2 regions of the Streptomyces sp. NPDC097129 genome follow, and region 2 is predicted to be linked to the other one. Evidence: predicted binding sites of a transcription regulator. Region 2 holds the regulator's gene; the other holds the start of a gene.
The links. The regulator HspR, encoded in region 2, represses chaperone genes until heat shock. The targets are predictions, from matches to a motif close to TTGAGNNNNNNNNNCTCAA.

Region 1 (4,414 bases), on a different contig from region 2:
AGGAAGCTCAGCGCGATCTGCGCGGACTCCTTCATCACGTCACCGAGCTGACCGGTGAGGGTCAGTCCGGCCGCGCCGGTCTCCGGATCGGCCAGGGACGCCTCCACGTAGAGGACGTCACCGCCGGCGCCGGTGACCGCGAGGCCGGTGGCGACACCGGGCACGGCGGTGCGGCGCTCGGCCGGGTCCTGAGCGGACTCGGGCACGTGGTGCGGGCGGCCGATCAGGTCGCGCAGATGGTCCGCGGTGACCGTGAACGGCAGTTCCCTCTCGCCCAGTTCGTGCTGGGCGGCCACCTTGCGCAGCAGCCGGGCGAGGGAGCGCTCCAGGGTGCGCACGCCGGCCTCGCGGGTGTACTCGCCGGCCAGCTTGCGCAGGGCGCTCTCGTCGATCGTGACCTCGTCGCGGCTCAGGCCGGAGCGTTCCAGCTGGCGCGGCAGCAGGTGGTCGCGGGCGATGACGACCTTCTCGTCCTCGGTGTAGCCGTCGAGGCGGACGACGTCCATGCGGTCGGCGAGCGCCTCGGGGATGGCCTCCAGGACGTTGGCGGTGGCGAGGAAGACGACGTCCGACAGGTCGAGTTCGACCTCCAGGTAGTGGTCGCGGAAGGTGTGGTTCTGCGCCGGGTCGAGAACCTCCAGCAGGGCCGCCGCCGGGTCGCCGCGGAAGTCGGAGCCCACCTTGTCGATCTCGTCGAGGAGCACGACCGGGTTCATGGAGCCGGCCTCCTTGATGGCCCGCACGATCCGCCCGGGCAGCGCCCCGACGTACGTACGGCGGTGACCGCGGATCTCGGCCTCGTCGCGCACCCCGCCGAGGGCGACGCGGACGAACGTGCGGCCCATGGCGTGGGCCACGCTCTCACCGAGGCTCGTCTTTCCGACGCCCGGCGGACCGACGAGGGCGAGCACGGCGCCGCCGCGACGGCCGCCGACGACGCCCAGACCGCGGTCGGCGCGGCGCTTGCGCACGGCCAGGTACTCGGTGATGCGCTCCTTCACGTCCTCCAGGCCGGCGTGCTCGGCGTCCAGGACGGCCTGGGCGCCCTGGATGTCGTAGGCGTCCTCGGTGCGCTCGTTCCACGGCATCTCCAGGACCGTGTCGAGCCAGGTGCGGATCCAGGAGCCCTCGGGTGAGGCGTCGGAGGCGCGCTCCAGCTTGTCGACCTCCTTCAGGGCGGCCTCGCGGACCTTCTCGGGGAGGTCGGCGGCCTCGACGCGGGCGCGGTAGTCGTCGGACTCCTCACCCTCCTCCTCGCCGTTCAGCTCGCGCAGTTCCTTGCGGACGGCCTCCAGCTGGCGGCGCAGCAGGAACTCGCGCTGCTGCTTGTCGACGCCTTCCTGGACGTCCTTGGCGATGGTCTCGGCGACGTCCTGCTCGGCGAGGTGGTCGCGCAGCTGCTGGGTGGCGAGCTTGAGGCGGGCGACCGGGTCGGCGGTCTCCAGCAGCTCCACCTTCTGCGCGGTGGTGAGGAAGGGCGAGTAGCCGGAGTTGTCGGCGAGGGCGGAGACGTCGTCGATGGCCTGGACGCGGTCGACGACCTGCCAGGCGCCGCGCTTCTTCAGCCAGGTGGTGGCGAGGGCCTTGTACTCCTTGACCAGTTCCTGCACGTGCCCCGGCACGGGGTCGGGCTGTGTCTCGTCGAGCTGCGTGCCCTCGACCCACAGCGCCGCACCCGGGCCCGTGGTCCCGGCGCCGATCCGGACGCGGCCGCGGCCGCGGATCAGGGCGCCCGGGTCGCCGTCGGCCAGCCGGCCGACCTGTTCGACGGTGCCGAGGACACCGGTGCTCGCGTAGGTCCCGTCGATGCGTGGCACGAGGAGGACCCTGGGCTTTGCGGCCTGGGCACCGGCGGCGGCCTGCGCGGCCTCCACCGCGGCGCGCACCTCGGAGTCGCTCAGGTCCAGCGGAACCACCATCCCGGGCAGCACGACCTCGTCGTCGAGCGGCAGCACGGGGAGGGTGAGCGATGCGGACGTCGAAGCCATGATCTCCCTTTCGGCAGTCAAGTTGAGTTGTACCGACTCAATGCTTGGGAGTCACGGGATGTTCCCATGCGGGTGTTCGCTGTGAGCGATCAAGGAAGCGGGCTCCCGGGAAGGGTCGCGCACCCGATCCGCTGGGTAATAGGTTCAGGCCACTAGTGACTATTACTGCTAGTGGCTATTACTGCTGGTGACCATTACTGCTGGTGACGATTACTGCTGCTCTTGCTGCCGGGATGCCGGCATGGCGGACGGGAGACCGGAGTGGACACGATGGTGCGGTCCTGGGTGGAGGGGTGGGTCGTGTCGCGGGGTGCGGCTCCGCCGGTGGCGCAGGGGTGGGGCTGGACCATCGACGTCGGACGGCCGGACCACGTCAGCCGGCACGTGTTCGGCGGGGTCGGCGAGGCCGTGACGGAGGCGGCCGTACGGAAGGTGGCGGGCGCGGTGACCGGGGCGGGTGTGCAGTTCAAGGCGTTCCGGGAGCCGGCCGAGGTCGGCGGCTGGCTCGGTGACGGCTGGTGGATCGACCCGGAGCCGGGCTGGCTGATGTCCGTCCCGCTGACGGCGTCCGCCCCGGCGCCCGCCGTCCCGGACGGTTACCGGCTGCGCACATGGACGCGGGGCGGTGTACTGCGCGCCCTCGTCACCGCACCGGACGGCTCCTGGGCGGCGGCCGGGCAGATCGCGCCGACCGGCCGCGCCGCGGTGGCGGACATCATCGAGACCTCGCCGGAGCACCGCCGCCGGGGCCTGGGCACGCTCGCGATGCGCACCCTCCAGCGGGGTGCGGCGGACGCGGGCGCGCGAACGGGCGTACTGGCCGGGACGCCGGACGGGCGGGCCCTGTACGAAACACTGGGCTGGCGGGTGATCGCACCGCTGACGAGCGCACGGCGGGTGCAGGACTGAGGGGGCGGGGGCAGGGGGCACCCCCTCACCCGCGCGGATCGCTTCTCGCCCGGGGGGCGCCCCTCACCCGGGGGGATCGTTCCCTGCGCGGGATCGCTCTTCGCCCGGGAGGGGGATCCTTCCCTGCCCGGGGGATCGCTCCCTGCGCGGGATCGCTCGCCGCCCGCGCGGAACACTCCTCGCCCGGGGGGCCCTTCTCGCCCGGGGGGCCGCTCCTTGCGCGGGATCGCTCGTCACCCGGGGGCGGTCCCTGCCCGGGGGGATCGTTCCCTGCCCGGGATCGCTCGCCGCCCGCGCGGAACACTCCTCGCCCCGGGGCGCCCTCCTCACCCAGGGGGGTCGCTCCCTGCGCGGGACCGGTCGCCGCCCGCGCGGAACACTCCTCGCCCGGGGCGCGCTTCTCGCCCGAGGGGGGACCGTTCCCTGCACGGGATCGCTCTTCGCCCGGGAGGCGTGCCCTGCCCGGGGGGAGACTTCCCTGCGCGGAATCGCTCCTCGCCCGCGCGGATCGCTCGTCGCCCGGAGGGGCGCTTCTCGCCCGGGGTGCTCCTCACCCGGGTGGGATCGTTCCCTGTTCGGGATCGCTCGCCGCCCGCGCGGATCACTCCTCGCCCGGAGGGGCGATCCTCACCCGGGGATCGCTTCTCGCTCGGGTGGGATCGCTCCTCGCCCGGGGGATCGCTTCTCGCCCGCAGGTCCGTCGTGGCCGCCCGTGCGGCGACTCTCCGCGCCGCCTCTCACCTCTGCGGTGGCCCGCTGCCCTGTGGGACGGCGGGCGTCGCGCCGACCGCGTGCAGTGCGTCGGGGCCGCGACCGCGCCGGGGGGCGGTGGCCGCCCAGCGGCGCAGGCAGGGCCAGGTGGCGACGCCGATCGTCAGCGCTGTCGCGTGGCCCCAGCTGGTGAGGGGGTCGTAGGAGGACAGCAGGTCCTGGCCGACGATCAGCGCCACCCAGGCCAGCAGCGGCCAGCGCAGCAACGGTGGCAGCAGCCCGGCCAGCGCGCCCACGCCCGCGGCGACGCCGAAGCTGATGCCGTAGTCGAGCCGGTGCAGGGACGTGTCCGGCAGATGCCCCGTGGCCACCGCGAACCCGACCGGCACCTCCGTCGCGAGGGTCGCCAGCACGTGCCCGCACAGGAAGACGCCGGCCGTGCGCAGACCGCCGACGCGCCGCTCCAGCGCGGTCAGCACGAGCAGGAAGCCGAGCGTGTACGGCGAGAGGACCCCGCCGGCGATCCACAGCGCACTGCCGACGAGCACCAGCACCGGATGCCGCACCAGGTGCGCCACGTCGGTGCTGGAGCCCTGCTGCAGCGCCTGCACGACGGCGGGGTCGGCATACGTGGCGACGAGGGAGGTGACGGCGAGGACGACGCCGTAGGCGAAGGTGAAGGGCGTCGCGCCGGGAGTGGGCAGCAGCCGCCAGGAACGTACCGCGCGCAGCCGGTCACGGGCGGCCGGTGCGGCCCCGGCGTCGGCGGCGGGCGGCTCGACGCGCGCCTGCGCGTCTCGGCGCCG
Region 2 (4,414 bases):
TGAAGGAGAAGCTCAAGGGCGAGTCCGCCGAAGGCGACAACACCGCCGAGATCCGCTCCGCCACGGAGAAGGTCGCGGCCGTCTCGCAGAAGCTGGGCCAGGCGCTGTACGCCGACGCGCAGGGCGCCCAGGCCGCGGGTGGCGCCGGTGACGCGGGCGCCGGTCAGGCCAAGGCCGCCGACGACGACGTCGTGGACGCCGAGATCGTGGACGACGAGCGCAAGGACGGGGCCGCGTAATGACGGAGGAGACCCCGGGTTTTGAAGAGAAGCCCGACGTCCCCTCCGGCGCCACCCCTGACGACGCCGAGCCGAAGGCCGCCTCCTCCGAGGAGGGGGCGGCCCCGGCCGGGGACGGGAACGACAACGCCGGTCTCGTGGCCCAGCTGGACCAGGTGCGCACGGCGCTCGGTGAGCGCACGGCGGACCTCCAGCGCCTGCAGGCCGAGTACCAGAACTACCGCCGCCGGGTCGAGCGGGACCGCGCCGCGGTCAAGGAGGTCGCCATCGCGAACCTCCTGACCGAGCTGCTGCCCGTGCTCGACGACATCGGGCGCGCGCGGGAGCACGGCGAGCTGGTGGGCGGCTTCAAGTCGGTCGCCGAGTCGCTGGAGACCGTCGCGGCGAAGATGGGCCTGCAGCAGTTCGGCAAGGAGGGCGAGCCCTTCGACCCGACGATCCACGAGGCCCTGATGCACAGCTACGCGCCGGACGTCACCGAGACGACCTGCGTGGCGATCCTGCAGCCCGGGTACCGCATCGGTGAGCGCACCATCCGCCCCGCGCGGGTGGCCGTAGCCGAGCCGCAGCCCGGCGCGCAGGGCACGAAGGCGGAGGGCGCCGAGGACAAGGCGGCCGACGACAAGGAGAGCGGTGGCCCGGACGAGGGCTGACGTCGTACACGACATCGGGAAGGAGGGACGTCGGGGATGAGCACCAAGGACTTCATCGAGAAGGACTACTACAAGGTCCTCGGCGTCCCCAAGGACGCCACCGAGGCCGAGATCAAGAAGGCGTACCGGAAGCTCGCCCGCGAGTTCCACCCGGACGCCAACAAGGGCAACGCCAAGGCCGAGGAGCGCTTCAAGGAGATCTCCGAGGCGAACGACGTGCTCGGCGACCCCAAGAAGCGCAAGGAGTACGACGAGGCTCGCACCCTGTTCGGCAACGGCGGCTTCAGGCCGGGGCCGGGCGCGGGCGGCGGCTCCTTCAACTTCGACCTGGGCGACCTCTTCGGAGGCGGCGCCCAGGGCGGAGGCAGCTTCGGCGGAGGACTCGGTGACGTCTTCGGGGGCCTGTTCAACCGGGGCGGCGCCACGGGGACGCGGACCCAGCCCCGGCGCGGCCAGGACATCGAGTCCGAGGTCACGCTCAGCTTCACCGAGGCCATCGAGGGCGCCACGGTCCCGCTGCGGATGTCCTCCCAGGCGCCGTGCAAGGCCTGCTCCGGCACCGGCGACAAGAACGGCACGCCGCGGGTGTGCCCGACCTGCGTCGGCACGGGGCAGGTGGCGCGCGGCTCCGGCGGCGGCTTCTCCCTGACCGACCCCTGCCCGGACTGCAAGGGCCGGGGCCTGATCGCGGAGAACCCCTGCGAGGTGTGCCTCGGCAGCGGCCGGGCGAAGTCCTCCCGCACCATGCAGGTCCGCATCCCGGCCGGCGTCTCGGACGGGCAGCGGATCCGGCTGCGCGGCAAGGGCGCGCCGGGCGAGCGCGGCGGACCGGCCGGCGACCTCTACGTCGTCGTGCATGTCGACGCCCACCCGGTGTTCGGCCGCAAGGACGACAACCTCACGGTGACCGTGCCGGTGACGTTCGTGGAGGCGGCGCTCGGCGGGGAGGTCAGGGTGCCGACCCTGGGCGGCCCGCCGGTCACGCTGAAGCTGCCGCCCGGCACGCCCAACGGCCGGACGATGCGCGCCCGCGGCAAGGGCGCGGTCCGCAAGGACGGCACCCGCGGCGATCTGCTGGTCACCGTGGAGGTGAGTGTTCCCAAGGATCTGTCGGGGAAGGCTCGTGACGCGCTCGAGGCGTATCGCGAGGCGAGTGCCGGCGACGATCCGCGGGCGGAGCTGTTCGAGGCCGCGAAGGGAGCTTGAGTGGGATGGACGGCCGTCGACGTAATCCGTATGAACTGACCGAGGACACCCCGGTCTACGTCATCTCGGTGGCGGCCCAGCTCTCCGGTCTCCACCCGCAGACGCTGCGCCAGTACGACCGTCTGGGCCTGGTCTCCCCGGACCGCACCGCCGGCCGGGGCCGGCGCTACTCGGCCCGCGACATCGAACTGCTCCGTCAGGTGCAGCAGTTGTCGCAGGACGAGGGCATCAACCTGGCCGGCATCAAGCGCATCATCGAACTGGAGAACCAGGTCGCCGCGTTGCAGTCCCGCGTGGCGGAGATGCAGGCGGCCCTGGAGGGCGCGGCGGCGGCGATGCAGCAGCGCGAGGCCGCCGTGCACGCCTCCTACCGCCGCGACCTGGTGCCCTACCAGGAGGTCCAGCAGGCCAGCGCGTTGGTGGTGTGGCGGCCCAAGAAGGCCAAGGATTAGCGCCGGCGGGCGTTGACACGCGAAGGGGCCCGGAGGCGATCTGCCTCCGGGCCCCTTCGCGTGGTGCGGGGGTGTCAGCCGCGCGCGGTGGGCCGGCGGCGGCCACCGAAGAAGGCGGCGGCGCCGCCGAGGGCGACGAGCGCGGCGGCGGCCGAGGCCGGCAGCCCGGTCGAGCCCGAACCGGTGGAGGCCGGCGACCCGGTGACGGTCGTGGTGGTGGTGCCGGTGCCCGCGCCGCCGGTGGTGAGCGCCGCGGCCGTCGCCGTGGCGCTCACCACGCCGGTGGGCGAGCCGGCCGGCGTGGGGGAGGCCGGCTGCGACGGGGAGGCACTCGGGGAGCGGGTGGCGGGCGGGGGCGTGGCCGGCCGGGCGTGGTCGTCGCCGGGCCGGCCTGGACCTCGGTGGCGGACTCGTCGACGTCGTAGGTGTCGCCCATCGAGTACTTCGCAACAGCGCTCCCGATGACGGATGGCCGATATCTTTCGGTCACCTGTGCGGATTCGACGGAGGTGAACCCCCGTTCGTGAAGGACCGGTAAAGGGTGTTTGACGGTGAATGAGCGGGGATTTTCCGGGCCTTCACGCACGGAGCGGAGCGTGATGTTGCCATCTCGTTAGGTGGCCGGTCTTGACGCAAGGTGGCGCTCCCGCGTTGGCTTTTCAGTCACGTGGGTCGTGCTGCTGCACCCGCGTTTCGTACCGCACCCGAAGTGAGCCCCCGCATGCGCCGTACCGCCATATCCGTGGCCGCAGCCACGATGATCCTCACGCTCGCCGGCTGCAGCATGCTGAACTCGGCGGGCTCCGGCGGCACCGCGAGGCCCACGAAGGGCGACGACGTCACCGTGGGGCTGCTGCTGCCGGAGAAGGTGAACTCCCGGTACGAGAAGTTCGACCACCCCATCATCGCCGCGAAGGTCGCCTCCCTCACCCACAACCAGGGCAGGGTCGAGTACGCCAACGCGGAGCAGGACGCGCCCCGGCAGGCGACCCAGATGCAGCAGATGATCGACAACAAGGTCGACGTCATCCTGCTGGACGCGGTCGACTCGCACGCGATCGCCGGCGAGGTGCAGAAGGCGAAGGACGCGGGCATCCCGGTCATCGCCTACGACCGCCTCGCCGAAGGCCCGATCGACGCCTACGTCTCCTTCGACAACGAACTCGTCGGCGAGGTGCAGGGCCGCACCCTGCTGGACGCCCTCGGCGAGGGCGCCGGCACCTCCGACAAGATCGTCATGATGAACGGCTCGCCGACCGACCCGAACGCGGGCCAGTTCAAGCGGGGCGCGCTCAGCGAGCTGAACGGCAAGGTGACGATCGCGAAGTCCTACGACACCAAGGACTGGGACCCGAAGAACGCCGAGGCCAACATGGCCGAGGCGATCGCCGCGATCGGCGCCAAGAAGATCGACGGCGTCTACTCTGCCAACGACGCCATGGTCGGCGGCATCATCAAGGCCCTCAAGGCGGCCGGCGTCTCCAGCCTGCCGCCCATCACCGGGCAGGACGCCGAACTGGACGCGGTGCAGCGGATCGTGGCCGGCGACCAGTACATGAGCGTGTACAAGCCCTACCCGACCGAGGCCGAGGCCGCCGCGGAGATGGCCGTGGCCAAGGTGCAGGGCAAGGACATCCAGTTCGACGCGCTCGCCGGCGACAGCGTCGACAGCCCCACGCAGAAGGGCATCCCGGCACAGCTCCTCAGCGTGGTCGCGCTGACGAAGAGCAACATCAAGAGCACGGTCGTCAAGGACGGCGTCTACAAGGTGCCGGAGATCTGCACCGGCAAGTACACGACGGCGTGCGCGGCGATTGGCCTGAAGTAGCCGGTGCCGGGCCGTGGACCCTCACGGCCCGGTGAG

Region 1: the regulator HspR is predicted to act here: its motif matches at 2,011-2,029, upstream of lon (endopeptidase La).

Annotation. Positions count from the first base shown of each region.
Region 1 covers NZ_JBVOQE010000004.1:343,275-347,688, reverse strand. Annotated here, with positions in the region: gene lon (endopeptidase La) at 1-1,988, opposite strand, end outside; gene AC0B9F_RS15410 (GNAT family N-acetyltransferase) at 2,250-2,897, shown strand; gene AC0B9F_RS15405 (rhomboid-like protein) at 3,635-4,414, opposite strand, start outside.
Region 2 covers NZ_JBVOQE010000013.1:243,200-247,613, reverse strand. Annotated here, with positions in the region: gene dnaK (molecular chaperone DnaK) at 1-239, shown strand, start outside; gene grpE (nucleotide exchange factor GrpE) at 239-892, shown strand; gene dnaJ (molecular chaperone DnaJ) at 929-2,098, shown strand; gene AC0B9F_RS32125 (heat shock protein transcriptional repressor HspR) at 2,104-2,550, shown strand; gene AC0B9F_RS32120 (hypothetical protein) at 2,625-2,828, opposite strand; gene AC0B9F_RS32115 (sugar ABC transporter substrate-binding protein) at 3,272-4,378, shown strand; gene AC0B9F_RS32110 (DUF4352 domain-containing protein) at 4,400-4,414, opposite strand, start outside.